One region of the Pantoea sp. At-9b genome, then DNA from elsewhere that is predicted to be linked to it. Evidence: predicted binding sites of a transcription regulator. Region 1 holds the regulator's gene; each other region holds the start of a gene.
The links. Region 1 encodes CRP, which controls carbon source genes, mostly activating them, when cyclic AMP is high. Its sites were predicted from a motif close to ATGTGANNNNNNTCACAT; they were not measured.
Positions count from the first base shown of each region.

Region 1 (3,125 bases):
ACTGCGGCCACAGCCAAATCATGCCGCCAAAGGCAATCAGACACCCCATCAGCGTATCCATCATGCGTGGCAGCAGAAACTGTGCGCCATTCAGCGACAGCAATTGCAGCGAATACACCGCTGTCACCGTGAAACCAATCATCGACCAGCCGTAATATTTACGCGTCACCAGATAGCTGGCGAGGGTGATCGCCAGCATAAATAACAGGGTGATGGATTCCGGTACGGCAAAACGCAATGAGGCGGCAGCAATCAACAACCCGGCAAAGGTGCCGAGCGCACGGTGTTGAATCCTCACCCGCGTGGCGCTGTAGCCATTCTGGCTGACGAACATGGTGGTCATCAGAATCCAGTAAGGTTTGGGGATGTTAAAGAACAGCGCCAGCGCGCTGCCAAACATCAGCATCACGGCAAAGCGGGCCGCGGTACGCAAGGCGGGCGATTTCAGCGACAGATAGCTGCGCAGCGCCGGAAAAAACGGCAGGCGGCGTTGGCGATCGGCCATCAGGTCACGGGTATACAGCGGTTTCTGGGTACGCAACACGCGCGCAATGCGGCTGAAATGATACAGACAGAAGTTACCCACCGGATTGTCCGGGTGCTGACGGGCAATTTTTTCCAGCGCACCCAGTTGCTTATCCATTTGAAAACGGTCCGGCAACTGGTGATACAGAATGGCATCGGCCAGCAGACGCAGGCGGGCGGAGATGGTTTTGGCATTCCAGCGAATCACCGCCTCGGCATGGCTTTGCTCCACCAGCTTTTGCACTTCTTCCGGCTGATGCAGGCTAACGGAGATGTGTTCCTGCAAATCCAGCGCCACCTGAAAAGCGCGCGTCAGGCGTTTATGGCTGTTATCCCGGCTGGCCGACAGCATGTGCATTTGCTGATAGCAGGTGGTGATCAGATCCACCGCTTTCTGTTGGCGTGCCAGCAACGGAGGCAGCGCTTTCTCCGGGTCGGTCAACTGGGTCAGCAGGGTATATTTGGCATCGCAATAATCCGCCAGCTCACGGTACAACAGGCTCAGCGACTCGCGCATCGGCTGCTCTTTCCACAGCCAGAACCAGAACCAGTTAAACAGCCCGTACCACAAGGTGCCGCCAATGTAGAGCAGCGGTGGTACCCAGATAGGCATGCGGCCTACCAGGCTCAGGGTAAAGATGGAGGCGATCAGCGTGGCGGGCAGCAAGCGGCCATGCAACGGGCTGATCTCGCCGGTCACACCGACTAATAACGGCAGCACCAGCAGAATCAGCGGCAAGGGGACGTGATAATCCGTCAGCCATTGAATCAGGAAGCTGCCGGTCGCAAACAGGGAACCGCCAATAACCAGGCGTTTGAAGAAACGTTTATGCGGCGTATCAAGACCGGCGATGTTGCAGCAGGCCGGCACTAAGGAAAACAGCAAGCCTTTTTGCAGATCGCCAAACAGCCAGCCGAGAGCCACGGGCAGGCACAGCACCAGCGTTTGCCGCAGGGCGTAGTTAACCTCGGGATGATAGATGATTCGACGCCACATCAGCTCATCGCAGACAAAAACGGCGCGATGCTGCCATCACGCCGTGGGTGAGAAGAAATTAGCGGGTGCCGTAAACGACGATGGTTTTACCATGTGCGGAGATCAGGTTTTGATCTTCCAGCATTTTCAGAATACGGCCAACTGTCTCGCGTGAGCAGCCGACGATCTGACCAATTTCCTGACGGGTGATTTTGATCTGCATCCCGTCCGGGTGGGTCATGGCATCAGGCTGCTTGGCCAGATTGAGCAGCGTCTGCGCAATGCGGCCGGTCACATCAAGGAAGGCAAGGTTGCCTACTTTTTCTGATGTCACCTGCAGGCGACGCGCCATCTGCGCCGAAAGACGCATTAAAATATCCGGGTTTACCTGAATCAGCTGACGGAATTTTTTGTAGGAAATTTCAGCCACTTCGCAGGCAGTTTTCGCTCTAACCCAGGCACTGCGTTCCTGACCTTCTTCAAACAGGCCAAGCTCGCCGATGAAATCCCCCTGATTGAGGTAGGAGAGGATCATCTCTTTGCCTTCTTCATCTTTAATCAGCACCGCAACGGCACCTTTCACGATGTAGTAGAGCGTTTCCGCTTTCTCACCCTGATGAATCAGGGTGCTTTTGGATGGATATTTGTGAATATGGCAATGGGACAGGAACCATTCGAGTGTAGGGTCTGTTTGCGGTTTGCCGAGAACCATTCGCTATTATCCTCTGTTGTAATCGTGCCCAAAACACAGGGGGCAGTTTTCCCTGTCAGGCGGTGAAATCGTAGAGCGCTTCCTGTAAAGGAAAATTATTCGGGTGGACTCTTAAGCCAGGCTTCTGATTCTTCCCGCCTTCGTCTATTGCGACGAAAATATTTTCAGCACTGTTTGTAGCACAGCTTTTGCTAGCTGTCTTCTGTTGTCTCGCTTCAGCAAAAGGGCGATTAGTCTGGATTGCTGTTTCTCAGGTGAAAGCGTACTCTGGCGGCAAATCAGCCGATTCAGGAGAAAGAATAATGCAGGCACGGGTCAAATGGGTGGAAGGGCTTACCTTTCTCGGAGAATCCTCATCAGGTCATCAGATATTAATGGATGGCAATTCGGGCGACAAAGCACCGAGTCCGATGGAGATGGTGCTGATGGCTGCGGGCGGTTGCAGCGCGATTGATGTGGTGTCGATCCTGCAAAAAGGGCGCAATGACGTGGCGGATTGTGAGGTAAAACTGACCTCGGAACGTCGTGAAGAAGCACCACGCATTTTCACACATATCAACCTGCATTTTATTGTCAGCGGCAAAGCGCTGGGCGACAAAGCGGTGGCGCGGGCGGTTGATCTGTCGGCGGAGAAGTATTGCTCGGTGGCGATTATGCTGGGCAAAGGGGTAGAAATTACCCACAGCTATGAGGTGGTTGAACTTTAGCACGAACGTAGCGGCGCGATTTATCGCGCGGATTTTTTCGTGCAGCATGCACGGTCAGGCGATTTATCGCGCCGATTTTTCCCGCAGCGATTCCGGGATCGCGTGATAAATCGCGCCGCTACGAAAAATTTGGCTTACTTGATGCGTTTGCCTTCAATCAGGCGTTGCACCAGCGGCGTCATAATCAGCTCCATCGCCAGCCCCA
Region 1 covers NC_014837.1:3,998,527-4,001,651, reverse strand. The annotation lists gene PAT9B_RS18520 (YccS/YhfK family putative transporter) at 1-1,522, opposite strand, end outside; gene crp (cAMP-activated global transcriptional regulator CRP) at 1,581-2,213, opposite strand; gene PAT9B_RS18510 (OsmC family protein) at 2,516-2,920, shown strand; gene PAT9B_RS18505 (phosphoribulokinase) at 3,055-3,125, opposite strand, start outside.

Region 2 (3,125 bases), 800 kb from region 1:
AAATCGCTTCCATTCAGGTGCTCTACAACATCGGCTATATGAAGAGCGTGATGGTAAAACGCGCGCTATCCGCCATTATTCCGTTGATTTTAATGATGCCGCTCTCCCTGCTGGTGATCTGGCTGGTGGTACGTGCCATTACGCGCGATTTACGCGTGGCATCGCGCCAGATTGCCGCCCAGGAGACGCTGCATCCCGACAGCGTACCGCCGGATGGCCTGCCTGACGAAATCCTGCCGTTGGTCGCGGCCTATAACTCCCTGCTTGATAAACTGCGCGCCGCCTGGTCATCACAGCGACAGTTCCTCGAAGATGCCGCACATGAGTTGCGGACACCGGTCACGGCGGTGACGTTGCAACTGGAAAACCTGCGGCAGCATATTCAGCCGGGTGAGGCCAGTCGCCAGTTTGATCAGCTGGAAGCGGGTGTCACGCGTACTCGCCATCTGGTGACGCAATTGCTGAACATCTCGCGCCAGGAAGATCAGTCGGTGGTCGCCACGGTAGAAAATATTGAGCTGGAAGACCTGCTGAAGGAGAGCATTGAACAGCTGATGGTGGTGGCCGATAAGCGTGGCATCGATATCGGTTTTAACGGCACCACCCATTACCGTATCCAGGCCAGCCGCTCTGATTTACGCAGTCTGTTTGACAACCTGATCGGCAATGCCATGCTGCATACCCCTGAAGGGAGTCTGGTGGATGTGCTACTGCATCGCGTCGGCAACCACACCGTGGTGGATATTGTTGATAACGGGCCGGGTATGCCGGAAGGCTTTATTGAACGCGCGTTTGACCGCTTTACCCGTTCGCCCGATGTACAGGCGCAGGGCAGTGGACTCGGATTGTCCATTGTCCGTAGCGTGGCGCAAAAAAACCGTATCCAGGTTGCGCTGTCAAACTGCCTGAATCCGCAGGGTAAAATTTGCGGTTTGCAGGTACGTGTCACCCTCCCTTAATGCCTGATCCTCATCCATAACGGCGCGCTGCCTCGCGCCGTTATGCTATTTGCCCATTCTGAACGTTCTGCGACAAACGCGACAACGTAAACGGTTGCGGGGTTCCGTTCGATTCATGACATTTATGTGACATAACTCACATTTTTGGTGAATGGAATTGCAACACTTTTTGACAAACGTGATCAAAATCTATTTTCTATCGGACTGTTACAGGCACCCTACGCGAGCTTTAAAAACCGGCGGCTCAGACCGGCTTAAAACAATTCACCGCCCACCCCTGGGATCGACTGACACCGATCGCGCATTTTTGCGGCGATCACGAGCATGTGGTTAACGATAATGAAATATAAAGCATTGATAGCAGGGGCCTTACTGGCCAGCAGCTGGACCGGCGCAACGCAAGCAGCAGACAGCAACCCGCAATACCTCTCCGACTGGTGGCACCAGAGCGTCAACGTCGTCGGCAGCTACCACACCCGTTTCGGACCACAGTTTAATAACGATGTGTATCTGGAATACGAAGCCTTTGCCAAAAAGGACTGGTTTGATTTCTACGGCTACGCCGATCTGACCAACTTCTTCGGTTTGGGCAACAGCAACGCTAACGGCATTTTCGACCACGGTTCGCCGCTGTTCATGGAAATTGAGCCGCGTTTCTCCATCGATAAGCTGACCGGCACCAGCCTGGCATTCGGTCCGTTTAAAGAGTGGTATTTTGCCAACAACTACATCTACGACATGGGTCGCAACGCGTCGCAGCGCCAGAACACCTGGTACATGGGTCTGGGCACCGATATCGACACCCATTCTGATGTTGGCCTGTCACTGAACGTGTACGCCAAATACCAGTGGCAGAACTACGGTGCGGCGAACGAAAACAGCTGGGATGGTTATCGCTTCAAAGTGAAATACTTTGTGCCAATTACCGAACTGTGGGGCGGTAAGCTGAGCTATATCGGCTTCACCAACTTTGACTGGGGTTCCGATCTGCGTGACGAAACCGGTCCGTCCCGTACCAGCAACTCGATCGCGTCCAGCCACATTCTGTCGCTGAACTACGACCACTGGCACGTTTCTACCGTGGCGCGTTATTTCCACAACGGTGGACAATGGGCGGATGGCCAGGAGCTGAACTTTGGCAACGGTCCGTTTGAAGTGAAATCAACCGGCTGGGGTTACTACCTGGTTGTGGGTTACAACTTCTGACCTAACCCTCACCCCGGCCCTCTCCCGCAAGCGGGAGAGGGAGGTAGTGCAACATGCTCGATCTGCTCTCTCTCCCGCTTGCGGGAGAGAGATAGCACACCATACTCGATCTGTTCCCTCTCCCGCTTGCGGGAGAGAGATAGCACACCATACTCGGTCTGTTCCCTCTCCCGCTTGCGGGAGAGAGATAGCACACCATGCTCGATCTGTTCCCTCTCCCGCTTGCGGGAGAGAGATAGCACACCATGCTCGATCTGTTCCCTCTCCCGCTTGCGGGAGAGGGTTAGGGTGAGGGTAAATTGCAGTCATATCCGTGGCTTATACGCATTCACCATCCACGGCACACCGAATTTATCGGTGAACATACCAAAACCATTTGCCCAGAACGTCGGCTCCCAGCTTTTCGTCACCTGACCACCGGCAGATAACGCCTCAAACCAACGTTTACCCTGTGCTTCATCCGGCGTGGAGAGACTCACCGCGAAGCCGCTGTAATGCGCCTCACGATTACCGTCACTCAACATAATTTCGCCCTGCCCGATGCGCAGATGTGCGTGCATGATATGTTCCGGCGGAAAGGTCATTCCAGACGGGCAACCGTCGGTAGATTCCATTTCCGGCATATCGCCAAAGGTCATTTTAAACAGCAACTCGCCGTCAGCCGCCTCAAGGTAGAATGCAATAGCCTCTTCGCAGCGCCCGTCATAAAACAAATAAGGTGTAATTTGCATGGTCTGTTCTCCACAGTGAACGCCCGATGCCAAGTGTAGTGGCTACCTGCAAAACAGGACGCGAGCCAGGCCGCACTCTTACCTTTGTTGACAATAGCGGCGAAACAGCTGCGCCATATAGGCACTCATCGGCGTCAGCGCCGTGTCTTTACGCTGAATCAGGTAAAAATTCGCCTTGGGCAACGGATCATCCAGCTCCAGCGCCACCAACTGGCCGCCATGAGTCGGG
Region 2 covers NC_014837.1:425,810-428,934, reverse strand. The annotation lists gene PAT9B_RS01850 (HAMP domain-containing sensor histidine kinase) at 1-959, shown strand, start outside; gene PAT9B_RS01845 (nucleoside-specific channel-forming protein Tsx) at 1,299-2,165, shown strand; gene yjdN (VOC family metalloprotein YjdN) at 2,471-2,896, opposite strand; gene PAT9B_RS01835 (LysR family transcriptional regulator) at 2,975-3,125, opposite strand, start outside.
Region 2: the regulator CRP is predicted to act here: its motif matches at 1,084-1,101, upstream of PAT9B_RS01845 (nucleoside-specific channel-forming protein Tsx).

Region 3 (3,125 bases), 330 kb from region 1:
GGTAGTCATCTGCGCCCAGTTGCAAACCCTGAACCCGCTGATCGAGCGCATCGCGCGCGGTGAGGATCAACACCGGCACATCCTGGCCCTGTTGCCGCCACTGGCGCAGGATATCGAGTCCATCTCTTTCCGGCAGCGACAAATCAAGGATCACGGCATCCCAGGGGGCAGATGCCAGCGCCTGAAAGCCAGCGTCACCGGAAACGAACCAGTCCACGCTGAAACCGAGTTTGGTCAGGCCGACTTTCAGGCCGTCACCGATTATTCTGTCGTCCTCAATCAATAAAATGCGCATGTAAGTCCCTCCCTGTATCCTCGAGTTATACGAAGCAGAAGCGTTCATGTACAGGATAAATCGCGACATTTGGCCTGATTTTCACGAATTTTAATAAATTGATCCGCCTTAAGATCCTGTTAAGAACCCTATGGTGAAATAGCCTCCGTATCCCGCACATTCATGGAAAAGAGGTGAAAATATGAAAAAGCATGCAGCACTTTTCGCGATCGTCGCATTGGCTTCCACGCCGGTTCTGGCGGCACAGCAGGGGGGATTTGTTGACCCCAATGCGCCTGCAGTGCAACACCATGCCGGTGGCTTTCAGCCTGGAAACACCAGCGTTGTGACGGTTAAGCAGGCTGAAACAATGAAGGACGATAGCTGGATCACCGTGCGTGGTTATCTGGATAAGCAAGTGGGTAAAGAGGATTATCTGTTCCGTGATGAGACCGGCACCATGAAGGTCGAAATCGATCACAAACGCTGGGATGGACAAACCATTTCGCCCAAAGATCGTGTTGAGCTGACCGGCGAGCTGGATAAGGGGCTCAACGCGGTGGAGCTGGATGTGAAACAGGTCAGGAAACTCCCCTGATGATCTGGCAGGGCTGCTGCGGCAGCCCGTTTATAACTCCAGCCAGACGGAATGTTCTCCCGGCGTGTTGCCCTGGGTCCAGTAGGCAGCCTTCCAGGCTTTCCCCTGCCAGGTGACTTTATCCTTACTGGAATAGGACATCGATTTATTCCATTCACGTAGCTGTTCCGGGTCCGCAAACTTCCAGCCTGCACCATTAGCGGGTATCGATTGTGTCCATTTGGTCGCGATGTACTTAATCCCGGCGAAAGTGACTTTATCGCCTGCCATATAGGTATTTTCTTCACCCCAGTCCGGAAATTCAGTGGGTTTAGCCGGATTTTCCGTCACGGATGAATACCACGGGGAAGTGGCGGTCATGGTGACGCGTTTGGTATCGATGTTGCCATCTTTATCGGTGACGCTGACTTCATAGACCGCGACACCGGTGTGCCTGGCCGGAACCAGGGCTTTGGCTTTGGCCTGATTAACCTCGGTCTTCCAGCCTCCTCCTGGTTTTTCCTGTAGCCAAAAGACACCTTTCCCCTCTGCCACTTTCCAGCTAAAAGAGACGGCATTCTTGCTGGCGGAAGCGTCCAGTTCGAACAGGACAGATTCATCCACTGAACTTGTAACACTAAAGTCGGCAGTGGCGATCGCGACCGGCCCGAACACTTCAGCCTTTGGTGCCATCTCTCCCTCATCAGCCCAGGCGGCAGCCACCAGTGATAAGGCGCTCAGGCTGGCAATTGCTTTCATTTTAAAATTCATTAGGTTCAATCCTTTGATGCCTGCGTGGTGGCGCACAACAAATACACATTCCGTTACCGATGAAAAAACGTAACACAGAGAGCGGAAGGGAATTTCTGCCGGAAACGCAGGGAGTTTCTCTCGTTGATTGAGAAAATTCGGCTGACCTTGTCTGTTGAGGTGGTTTGGTTATCCACCTAACTCAAATATTTTCTGGTACAAGCGAAACGTTTCGATGGCGATCACATTTCCGTGATGCCGGGATTGAGTTGCTATGCATTTTTTATACACTCCGGTCAGCGAAACGTTTCGCTGTGGAGTGGAAGAAATGAAAAAAGGTCGCTTGTTAAACGCTGAAATCTCTCATGTGATTGCCCGTCTGGGACACACGGATACGCTGACGATTGCCGATGCGGGGTTGCCCATTCCGGTGGGGCCGCAACGTATCGATCTGGCGCTGACGCCGGGTACACCCGAGTTTTTACAGGTTGTTGAGGTGGTTACTCAGGAGATGCAGGTTGAGAGCGCTCTGATGGCGGAAGAGATCAAGCAGTTCAACCCGCAGCTCCACAGCGCACTGCTCGCCGTGCTCGATGCCTTGCAACGACACCAGGGAAATACCATCGCTATTCGTTACACCAGTCATGAACAGTTCAAACAACAGACTCAGCGTAGTCAGGCGGTCATTCGCAGCGGAGAGTGTTCTCCGTATGCGAATGTCATCCTGAGCGCGGGCGTTACCTTCTGAGGTCGCTATGCAACCGTTATTGCAACTCAAAGGGATTGAAAAGTCGTTTCCCGGTGTGAAAGCGCTGAAAGGCGCATCACTGGCCGTCTGGCCTGGGCGGGTGATGGCGCTGGTGGGCGAAAATGGTGCCGGTAAATCCACCATGATGAAGGTGCTGACCGGTATTTACAGCATGGATGCCGGTTCACTGCACTGGCTCGGCAAAGAAACTACCTTTTCCGGGCCCAAATCATCCCAGGAAGCGGGCATTGGCATCATTCATCAGGAACTCAACCTGATCCCGCAGCTGACCGTGGCGGAGAATATCTTCCTCGGACGCGAATTTGTGAACCGTTTTGGCCGCATCGAGTGGAAAAAGATGTATGCCGAGGCGGATACGCTGTTGGCTCGTCTGAACCTGCGCTTTAACAGCCATAAGCTGGTGGGTGACTTGTCAATTGGCGACCAACAGATGGTCGAGATCGCCAAGGTACTTAGCTTCCAGTCGCGCGTCATCATTATGGATGAACCGACAGATGCACTGACCGATACCGAAACCCTGTCATTGTTCCGCGTGATCAACGAGTTGAAAGCGCAGGGGTGCGGCATCGTCTACATCTCCCACCGTATGAAAGAGATCTTTGAGATTTGCGATGACGTCACGGTATTCCGCGACGGTCAATTTATTGCCGAGCGTCCGGTCAGCGAGCTGAGTGAAGAGAGCCTGATTGAGATGATGGTCGGGCGCAAGCTGGAAGAGCAATACCCGCATCTTGACCAGGCTCCGGGCGCCGTGC
Region 3 covers NC_014837.1:4,326,403-4,329,527, reverse strand. The annotation lists gene qseB (quorum sensing response regulator transcription factor QseB) at 1-295, opposite strand, end outside; gene PAT9B_RS20020 (YgiW/YdeI family stress tolerance OB fold protein) at 477-872, shown strand; gene PAT9B_RS20015 (carbohydrate-binding protein) at 903-1,622, opposite strand; gene rbsD (D-ribose pyranase) at 1,930-2,349, shown strand; gene rbsA (ribose ABC transporter ATP-binding protein RbsA) at 2,357-3,125, shown strand, end outside.
Region 3: the regulator CRP is predicted to act here: its motif matches at 1,832-1,849, upstream of rbsD (D-ribose pyranase).

Region 4 (3,125 bases), on a different replicon from region 1:
GTTCCTGCACCTCGCGGTGCAGATAAATCAGTTCTTCTACCAGGTCACGGCACAGCATGGCGTTCATCAGATGATCCTGCGCATGCACCATGATCAGATTGACCGGGATCTTGCCGCAGCCTTCATCCGCGCCAATCAGCGAGGTTTGAATTTTGTGTGCTTCGCGTGCCGCCTGGCTGGCGTTTTCCAGCATGGCATCCACCACAGTCCAGTTGTGTTTCCGTGCCTCCTGCAAGGCCTGCATCGCTGAGGAGCGCGCTTCTCCGGCGTGGATAATCAGTTCCATCACCGTGGTTTCCATATCGTTCATCATTTCATCTCCTCTGCCAGGGTTGCGTTAGCCATCTCCGCTTCCTGTTGCAGCAGTTGGCGCTCATACATTTTGAAAAACGGGTAATAAATCAGGGTCGACAAGCCAATCAGGAAGATCACCAGTATCACCGCACGCCAGTCCCAGCCGGTGGACCAGGCCGCACCAATCGGTCCGGGGGTGGTCCAGGGGGCGAGTGAAATCACGTGGTTGATCAGATTGGTACGCGTGGCTGTCCAGGCAATGATGGCGTTCAGCAGCGGCGTGGTAATAAACGGAATGAACAGCAGCGGGTTCATCACCACCGGCGAGCCGAAGATAATCGGTTCGTTAATGTTGAACATGCCGGGTACCAAGCCGAGACGGCCGATAGAACGCAGATGCGCGGAGCGACTGCGCAGGTAAAGAATAACCAGCCCCATGGTGGCACCTGAACCCCCGACGGTAATAAAGAACTGCCAGAACGGTTCAATAAAGATTTTTGGAATTGGCTCCCCGGCAGTTAACGCTTCCTGATTGAGACCCAGATTACTCAACCAGAACGCCTGCAAAATGCCGCCAACAATCGCTGCGCCATGAATACCGGCAAACCACAGCAGATGGCATAACAGCACCGCAATCAACACCGCAGGCAGGGAGTCAGCCGCCGAGATGATCGGGGCAAACACCGCCATAATCGCCTGAGGAATGAGTAAGCCGAAGTGGCTCTGCATAAACAGATTCAGCGGATAGAGGGTCAGGAAGATCACCACAATCGGGATCAGCAGGTCGAAGGACTGGCGGATTTTCGGCGGCACCTGTTCCGGCAGTTTGAAACCGATGTTGTACTTCACCAGCAGATGCATCACTTCGGTACAATACAGGCTGATAAGTATCGCGGTGAATATTCCTTCCCCACCGAGCGAAGCAACAGAAAGGGTGCCATCTTTGGCCGGCGCAGCGACCACCAGGAACGTCATCAACGCCAACAGCGCCGCCATCAGACCGTTGAGTTTGTAGCTCTGTGCCAGGTTATAGGCGATAGCGCCGGTGATAAACACCGCCATAATGCCCATCGTCATGTTATAGGGCATCATCAGTTGGTCGTTGTACTGTCTGACAATACCCAGCCACCACTGAGCAAACCCCCACTGGCTGGTTTCACTGAACGGAGGATGCGAGAACAGCAGCATAAAAGAGCCAACAATTAAAAATGGCATCGACGCAATAAAACCATCTTTAATCGCCACCACATGTCGCTGCGAGGAGAGCCGCGCGGCAATCGGACTGATACGATTCTCGATCACCCCAAATAATGAATCAGCCAGTGTGCTCATTAAGCCCCCTTGTGGGAATCAATCAGGGAAAGGGCAGACTTCAGAATTTTTTCACCATTCAGCATGCCGTAATCCATGGTATTAATGACGGTGACGGGTTTATTAAATTCTGCTGCGCGTTGTTGGAAATCAGCGAGTTTGTATTTGATTTGTGGACCGAGCAGACAGCAGTCGTAATCCGCGATTTTATCCCTGAACTCCTCCATGCCAACCGCCTCGATACGGGCATCCAGACTCAGTTGCACCGCGGCTTTCTCCATTCTCTGCACCACCATGCTGGTGGACATTCCTGCTGAGCAACACAATAAGATTTTAACCATGACACCCTCCTTTTTTTCTAAATTCTTACGCGTCACTCGCCACATCTGCAACCGGTTACAGATTCATTTATCTTTTTTGTGATCTATAACTCAAACGAAGTATCACGTTATTTTGTGATGAAGTTAAAATAATCTGCAACCGGTTTCAGATTATCCCATTGTCAGGGCGTTTAATTTTAACGATATCGGCAACGCATTATTTTCCGGCAGGCTTTTACTGTTAGCGGGGTTATTGGTTACAATGGGTTGGTGAGCTAACAAGGAACATGAATGATTACCATGCTTGATGTTGCCCAACGCGCAGGCGTTTCGAAGGCAACCGTATCCCGCGTACTGGCCGGACACAGTTATGTGTCCAAAACGGTGCGCGACAAAGTGATGCAGGCAGTTGACGAGATGGGCTATCGCCCCAATCTGGTGGCGCGTAACCTGGCGACCAACCGTTCGCATAGCATTGGTCTGATGGTGCCCAACACCCTGTATCATGGGCCGTTTTTCAGCGAACTGATGTTTCAGGTGGCGACCCTGACCGAGCAACTTGGCTCCCAACTGGTATTGGCCGATGGTAAACACAATGCGCAACAAGAACGCGACGCGATTCATTTCCTCATCGACAGCCGTTGTGATGCGGTGATCATTTACCCACGCTACCTGAGCGTGGAAGAAATCGACGCATTGATCCCCACCCTGAGCAAACCGCTGATCATCCTGAACCGTCGCTTAAAAAAATTCCCCCAATATTCCGTTTGTGCCGACCATGAGAAAGACACTTGCGATGCGGTGAACTATTTGATTCGCCGTGGACATCGCGATATCGCGTTTATCAAAGGGATGGGCAGTTCACACACCGGCCTCAGCCGTTTGAAAGGGTTCCAGGCCGCCATGACCCAGAATAATTTGCCGATGGCACCGGCGTTAATGCTGGATGGGTGCTGGACCATGGAAAGCGGTAAGCGAGCCGCCGAGGAATTGCTGGCACGCAACGTGACATTCTCGGCGATTGTCGCCAGTAACGACGATATGGCTATCGGAGCCGCCTCTGCCCTGCACAATGCGGGCAAGCGGATGCCGCAGGATGTCTCCCTGCTCAGTTTCGATGATATTCCAATGGCGTCCTACACCATTCCGGCGCTGACATCGGTGCATGTCCCGATGGCCGAAATGGTCTCCAACGCCCTG
Region 4 covers NC_014841.1:121,697-124,821, reverse strand. The annotation lists gene PAT9B_RS27905 (PTS lactose/cellobiose transporter subunit IIA) at 1-310, opposite strand, end outside; gene PAT9B_RS27900 (PTS cellobiose transporter subunit IIC) at 310-1,626, opposite strand; gene PAT9B_RS27895 (PTS sugar transporter subunit IIB) at 1,626-1,946, opposite strand; gene PAT9B_RS27890 (LacI family DNA-binding transcriptional regulator) at 2,217-3,125, shown strand, end outside.
Region 4: the regulator CRP is predicted to act here: its motif matches at 2,059-2,076, upstream of PAT9B_RS27895 (PTS sugar transporter subunit IIB).